Regions from separate parts of the Stenotrophomonas sp. YJH_SMC_123 genome, predicted to be linked through region 2. Evidence: riboswitches for the same ligand, from Rfam matches in the RefSeq annotation. Region 2 holds a riboswitch; the other holds the start of a gene.

Region 1 (3,400 bases), on a different contig from region 2:
GCACCGCCAGCGCCAGGATCGGGAAGATCAGCGCCATGCCCATGCCACCCAGGAAGATCGGCAGCACCGCCCACGGCAGCACGAACTGCGGCGCCAGCGCGACGTAGCCGACGTTCAGCAGCACCGACAGCGCGCACAGGCCGAAACCAATGGATACCTGGCGGGTGGGCGTGGTGTGCCCGGCCATGCGCCCGGACAGGAACGAGCCGGTGGTCATGCCGCCGATGGTGGGGATGAACAGCCAGGCGAAACCACCCTCGCCCAGGTGCAGGTGCTGCATCACGAACACCGGTGCCGAGGAGATGTACAGGAAGATGCCACCGAAACCGATGCTGCCGGCCAGCGCCAGGCGCAGGAAGCGCGGATTGAAACCGATGCGCACGTAATCACGCATCAGCACCCGCGGCGACAACGGAACGCGCGCTTCGAGCGGATGGGTCTCCGGCAGGTAGCGGGCGGTGGCCGCCAGCAGAACCAGTGCGAACACCACCAGGAACCAGAAGATCAGCGGCCAGCCAGCACCGCTGAGCAGGATCCAGCCACCGATGATCGGCGCGATCGCCGGGGCGATGCCGAACAGCATCGACACCTGGCTCATCAGCCGCTGCGCGTCGTGACCGTGGTACAGGTCGCGGATCACCGCGCGGCCGACGATCATGCCGACGCCTGCGGACAGGCCCTGCAGGGCGCGGAACCCCAGCAGCGTGGTCAGATCGGTGGACAGCGCACAGCCGACCGAGGCGCCGACGAACACCACCAGGCCGCCGAGGATCACCCGCTTGCGGCCCCAGGCATCGGACAGCGGGCCGTGTGCCAGGCTCATCAGGCCGTAGAACAGCAGGTACACGCTGATGGTCTGCTGCACCGCCACCTCGTCCACCGCCAGGCGCTGGGCCAGCTGCGGGAACGCGGGGAAGATGGTGTCGATCGAGAACGGACCGAACATGGCCAGGCCGGCGAGCAGCAGGGCCATGCGGCGGGTGGAAGGAGCAACAGCGGCGGTCATGGAGAAGGCGTCCGGCAGGGCCATGCGCGGCACGCACGGCGGCGCCAGTCCCCTGCAGCAGGGACGGCGCCAGATGAATTCGGGTATCCGCCCATCATAGGTGGGGATTGCGCCTGATGCCATGCAGCAGTGCACAAAACGCACGGGCGGGCCATCGGCCATTCAGGCGCCGCGGCCGGGCCCGCAGGCGGCTGGCGCGCCCGCAACGGGCTATAATCGGCGGGCAACACGGTGGGAGAAGCGGAACACCGCTGCCGAAGGCGCAACGCCCGTAATCGCTCAGGCCCGATACCACCCGTAACACAACTCTGGAGAGACCGGTTCGATCCGGCGCCGAAGGGGCACGAAGCCGCGGTTTTCCGCGCTTCCAAACTCTCAGGCAAAAGGACAGAGGGGCGCCCCGCAGACCGCCGACCGGCGGCTTGTGCCCGTGCGTGTGCCCTTTCCTGACGGATCCTTCGCCATGTCCCAGAACACCCCTTCCCTGCGTGAGCTCGAGCACCACAATGCGTTCGTCGAGCGCCACATCGGCCCCAACGATGCCGAGATCGCGCAGATGCTCGACGTCGTCGGCCACGCGTCGCTGGATGCGATGACCGATGCCATCGTACCGGCCAAGATCAAGTCGCCGGCGCCGCTGGCACTGCCGGAATCGATGACCGAAGTGCAGGCACTGGCGAAGATCCGTGCGATCGCCGACAAGAACACCGTGCTGCGCAGCTTCATCGGCCAGGGCTACTACGGTACCCACACGCCGAACGTGATCCTGCGCAACATCCTGGAAAACCCGGCCTGGTACACCGCCTACACCCCGTACCAGGCCGAGATCTCGCAGGGCCGCATGGAAGCGCTGATCAACTTCCAGACCCTGTGCGCCGACCTCACCGGCATGGAAATCGCCAACGCCTCGCTGCTGGACGAAGCCACCGCCGCAGCTGAAGCGATGACCCTGGCCAAGCGTTCGGCCAAGTCGAAGTCGGACACCTTCTTCGTGCACGACGCCGTGCACCCGCAGACCCTGGAACTGCTGCGTACCCGCGCCGAGCCCATGGGCATCGTGCTGCGCGTCGGCACCCCGGCCGAGGCACTGGAAGCAGAAGCCTTCGGCCTGCTGCTGCAGTACCCGGACACCTTCGGCCAGATCGGCGACTACAAGGCGCTGGTCGAGGCCGTGCACGCGCGCGGCGGCCTGGTGGCCGTGGCCACCGACCTGCTGGCGCTGACCCTGCTGGCCGCCCCGGGCGAATGGGGTGCGGACATCGTGGTCGGCAACAGCCAGCGTTTCGGCGTGCCGTTCGGCTTCGGCGGGCCGCACGCCGCATTCATGGCCTGCCGCGACGCCTACAAGCGCTCGATGCCGGGCCGCCTGATCGGCGTCTCGGTCGATGCCCAGGGCAACCCGGCCTACCGCCTGACCCTGCAGACCCGCGAGCAGCACATCCGCCGCGAGAAGGCCACCTCCAACATCTGTACCGCACAGGTGCTGCTGGCGGTGATGGCCTCGATGTATGCCGTGTACCACGGCCCGGAAGGCCTGACCCGCATCGCCCGGCGCACCCACCGCCTGGCCTCGATCCTGGCCGCCGCGCTGCGCGAGGCCGGCGTGCAGGTCGGTGGCGACTTCTTCGACACCCTGCATGTCACCGGCGTGCACGCCGATGAGATTCACGCCAAGGCCCGCGCCGCCGGTTACAACCTGCGTGCGATCGACAGCGACTCGGTCGGCATCAGCCTGGACGAGACCGCCACCCGCGCCGACGTGGTCGCACTGGCCGCCGTGTTCGGTGCGCAGGCCGACGTCGACGCGCTGGATGCCAGCACCGCCGATGCGCTGCCGGCCGGCCTGCTGCGCCAGTCCGCATTCCTGACCCATCCGGTGTTCAACACCCACCACAGCGAGCACGAACTGCTGCGCTACCTGCGCTCGCTGGCCGACAAGGACCTGGCGATGGACCGCACGATGATCCCGCTGGGCTCGTGCACCATGAAGCTCAACGCCACCGCCGAGATGATCCCGGTGACCTGGCCGGAGTTCTCGCAGATCCACCCGCTGGTGCCGGCCGACCAGGCGCTGGGCTACAAGGAACTCATCGACACGCTGGAAGCGATGCTGGTGGAATGCACCGGCTATGACGCGGTCAGCCTGCAGCCGAACTCCGGCGCGCAGGGCGAGTACGCCGGCCTGCTGGCGATCCGCGCCTACCACCGCTCGCGCGGCGAAGGCCACCGCGACATCTGCCTGATCCCGGATTCGGCGCACGGCACCAACCCGGCCTCGGCGCAGATGTGCGGCATGAAGGTGGTGGTGACCAAGACCGATGCCAACGGCAACGTCGACGTCGAGGACATCCGCCTCAACGCCGAGAAGTACAGCGACCGCCTGGCCGCGATCAT
Region 2 (3,400 bases):
TACGACGCCGGCAGCGTCGCCGACGCCTGCCAGGTGCTGGCCAAGGCCAAGCTGCCGACGCGCCTGATGATCGACGCCAGCCACGCCAACAGCCTGAAAAACCCCGAGAACCAGCCGAAGGTGATCGAGGACATCGCTGTTCAGCTGGAAGACGGCGAACAGCGCATCGTTGGCGTGATGATCGAGAGCCATCTGGTCGGTGGCCGCCAGGAACTGGTGGAAGGCCAGCCGCTGGTCTACGGGCAGAGCATCACCGATGGCTGCATCGACTGGGACACCACCGTGACGGTGCTGGAGCGTCTGGCTGCGGCCGTGCGCGCCCGTCGCGACGTGAAGGTGTCCGAAGCAGCCTGATGGAAGCCGCCTGAGTGCGGCACGTGTGTGGATGGCGGCCAGCGCCTGCGGGGGTGCGGCCGCGATCAGGGCCGGTCGGAGTTGGAGGCCGGCCCATCTGCACCGGCGATGCGCCTGGCGCTGCGCATGAGCGACAGCGCCAGGTACATCGCCGGGGTGGTGATACCGCTTCCTGTAGCGTCGAGCCATGCCCGACCTGCGCGCGAAGCGCGTTGGTTTCCTGCAAAGAGCAGTCGAGCATGGCTCGACTTTACGAAGAGGCTCAATGCACTTCGTCGTGGTACACGAACTTCGGCATTTCCCAGCGGTAGTGGATCGCCAGCAGGCGCAACGCGAAGCCGCCGCCGAGGCAGCACAGGATCGCGGTGGCATCGGCCACGCCCCAGTGCAGCAGCAGCAGATAGGCCGCGCCGGTCAGCAGCGCGATGATCGCGTACAGCTCCTTCTGGAAGATGAGTGGCACCTCGTTGCAGAGGATGTCGCGCAGCACCCCGCCGAACGCGCCGGTCAGCATGCCGGCGATCAGCACGATCGGCATTGCATGGCCGGCTTCGCGCGCGATCGAGCAGCCGATCAGGGTGAAGGCGATCAGGCCCAGGCCATCGAGCACCAGGAAGGTGCGGCGGAAGTGGTGCATCCAGCGCGCCACCCAGGTGGCGATCAGCGCCGCGCATACGGTGAAGCCCAGGTACTCGGGATGCTTCACCCAGCCCAGCGGGTAGTGGCCGAGCAGGATGTCGCGCAGCGAGCCGCCACCGAGGGCGGTGACGCAGGCGATCATGACCACGCCGAACAGGTCCATGCGGCGGCGGCCGGCGGACAGTGCGCCGGTCATGGCTTCGGCGGAAATGGCGATCAGGTAGATGATGGACAGCAGCATGGGACAGGCTCCGGGCGCGGTGGGGCCGGCCATGCGCGACCACCGCCACTGCCTGCGCAATGACGGGATGACGATGACCGGTGCCGCTCCCGCTGTCCTTTTGCCTGAGAGTTCAGCGGCATGGGCCGCGTGCCCCTTCGGCGGATCGTCCCGGGCATGCCCGGTGACCTCTCTCCAGCTCGGCGAGTCGAATGCATGGTTGGTGGGATTCCAGCCCACCGGCCTGAGCGATCATGGGAGCCTGCGCCTTCGGCGGGCGCCAGCGCGGCGCCTCTCTCCTGCATTCGGTCGCCAGTATATCCGCTGCAGTGCAGCACGGCATAATCCAGGCATGGCCCCATCCCTCCGCCCGTGGTTCCTGTACCTGCTCGAATGCCGCGATGGCAGCTATTACGCCGGCATCAGCACCGATGTGGAGGCGCGTTTCGCCGCCCATCAGGCCGGCAAGGGCGCGCGCTACACCCGGGCCCGGCCGCCGCTGCGCGTGCTGGCCGTGCGCGAGTACCCGGACCGGGCCGCGGCCTCGCGGGCCGAGTGGCAACTCAAGCAGCAGCCCCGCGAACGCAAGCTGGCCTGGCTGCAGGCAACGGATCCTGCGCTTCTGTAGAGCCGAGCCCACGCTCGGCTGTTGTTCCGTCTGCCCGATGCGGGAGCCGAGCATGGGCTCGGCTCTACAGTAGATCCACGTCATGCGTGGATGGGCCATTCGGTCCATGCGATGATCGCCCCGCGCCCAGAGCTGGAGACCCGGATGTCCACGATCGCCCTGCTGTTCGCTCTCTCCGCAGCAACGAGCCCTGCCGCCGACCCCGCCACGATCGCGGCCGTCGAAGCCACCTGCCACGACTACGTCGATGGCCAGCTGGAGGCCGATCCGCAGCGCGTCGCCCGTTCGCTGCACCCGGACCTGGCCAAGCGCGCGGTCCTCGGCGATACACCCGACGAGCGCCTGGGCCTGCGCCGGATGTCGAAGGAAGAGCTGGTCTCGCTGACGAAACAGGGCGCGCTGAAGACCCCGAAGGATCAATGGGATCGCCGCTGCACGGTGCTGGACGTGACCGGCAACGCGGCCTCGGTGCGGCTGGAAACCCCGTGGTTCGTCGACTACTTCCACATGGGGCGTTTCGACCAGCGCTGGGTCATCGTCAACGCACTGTGGTACCCGAAACCGAAGGCGCACTGAGCGATGCGTGCCGCCGGCAACGCATGGATCTCCGTCATCGTGCTGGTCGCCGGCATCGCGCTGCTGCCTGGCCTGCTGTATCTGCTCGGGCTGGCATTGGTGGACGGTCGGCCGAAGCCGGCCGACCGCGCGCCCAGTGGCGTGGCTGCGTGCAGCGGTGAGCCACGGGCGGGATACCAGCCGATGAACCCCTGGCGCTTCACCGCCCAGTTCTTCGACAAGGACGGGATGAAGAACAAGGTGCCTGAAGTGGAGCGGGAGGCCTTCTGGATTGCCCGGCGCCACCTGTGGCGGCAACCTCGGCGCGGCATGCTGCGCTGGCATCTCAGCAGCACCGCGTTGGCGATCTGGATCACCCGGCATTGGAGTACCGCGCAGATTGCGGACACCGCGAGGAAGGAGGACTTCTGCCGGACCGGGTCGAAACGGCGAGTGCCCGGTGGCCCGATGAAGAAGTAGAGCCACGCGGTTTGTGAATGGTCCTACTCTCCGCTACGCAGTGTCGTATACGGCACTAAAGTAAATTCGTAGCACGAAACCTCTCGTTTCCCGCCGAGCAACTTGTCTGGAAGTCGCGACTGCGAAAAACCACCTTATCCCAGACGCCCGGCTTGATTTCATCCCGGTCTGTGGCCAGGCACAGTGGGTGGGATAGTTGCCACGAAAGTTGCATTGCGGAAGGCTGATGCCATCAGACAGACAGCACGCTCATGGAAAAGCAGATCAGATGCATTGTGTCGAGCGAATCTCCTGGTGTCAGCAGAACGCTCGATATCTTTGAAATCAACCGTATGTTGGACGGCTACCTGCAGACGAAGATCGATCAAGTGAACGTTGCGGATCTGGGAGGTTGGCGATTGCTGATGTACGTCGTCATCCGGAACACCGATTCCATTGGAGTCTTCAAACGCACGAGGCGATACCCCTCCGACATGGAGTTCTTGGTCAGTATTTCGATTCCAGTTCCCAGCATCGAGGTCGTG

Evidence for each region. A riboswitch is a leader RNA that binds a small molecule or an ion and turns the genes downstream of it on or off. The one in region 2 is predicted to bind glycine.
Region 1: it holds a riboswitch for glycine, as region 2 does, so the genes downstream of both, gcvP (aminomethyl-transferring glycine dehydrogenase) here and AC5P5W_RS08575 (trimeric intracellular cation channel family protein) in region 2, are expected to answer to the same signal.

Annotation. Positions count from the first base shown of each region.
Region 1 covers NZ_JCAFRM010000002.1:97,986-101,385, reverse strand. Annotated here, with positions in the region: gene AC5P5W_RS05320 (multidrug effflux MFS transporter) at 1-1,006, opposite strand, end outside; glycine riboswitch at 1,305-1,407, shown strand; gene gcvP (aminomethyl-transferring glycine dehydrogenase) at 1,470-3,400, shown strand, end outside.
Region 2 covers NZ_JCAFRM010000003.1:99,647-103,046, reverse strand. Annotated here, with positions in the region: gene AC5P5W_RS08580 (3-deoxy-7-phosphoheptulonate synthase) at 1-354, shown strand, start outside; gene AC5P5W_RS08575 (trimeric intracellular cation channel family protein) at 617-1,234, opposite strand; glycine riboswitch at 1,317-1,422, opposite strand; glycine riboswitch at 1,436-1,525, opposite strand; gene AC5P5W_RS08570 (GIY-YIG nuclease family protein) at 1,566-1,841, shown strand; gene AC5P5W_RS08565 (nuclear transport factor 2 family protein) at 1,986-2,417, shown strand; gene AC5P5W_RS08560 (hypothetical protein) at 2,421-2,876, shown strand; gene imm9 (Imm9 family immunity protein) at 3,128-3,400, shown strand, end outside.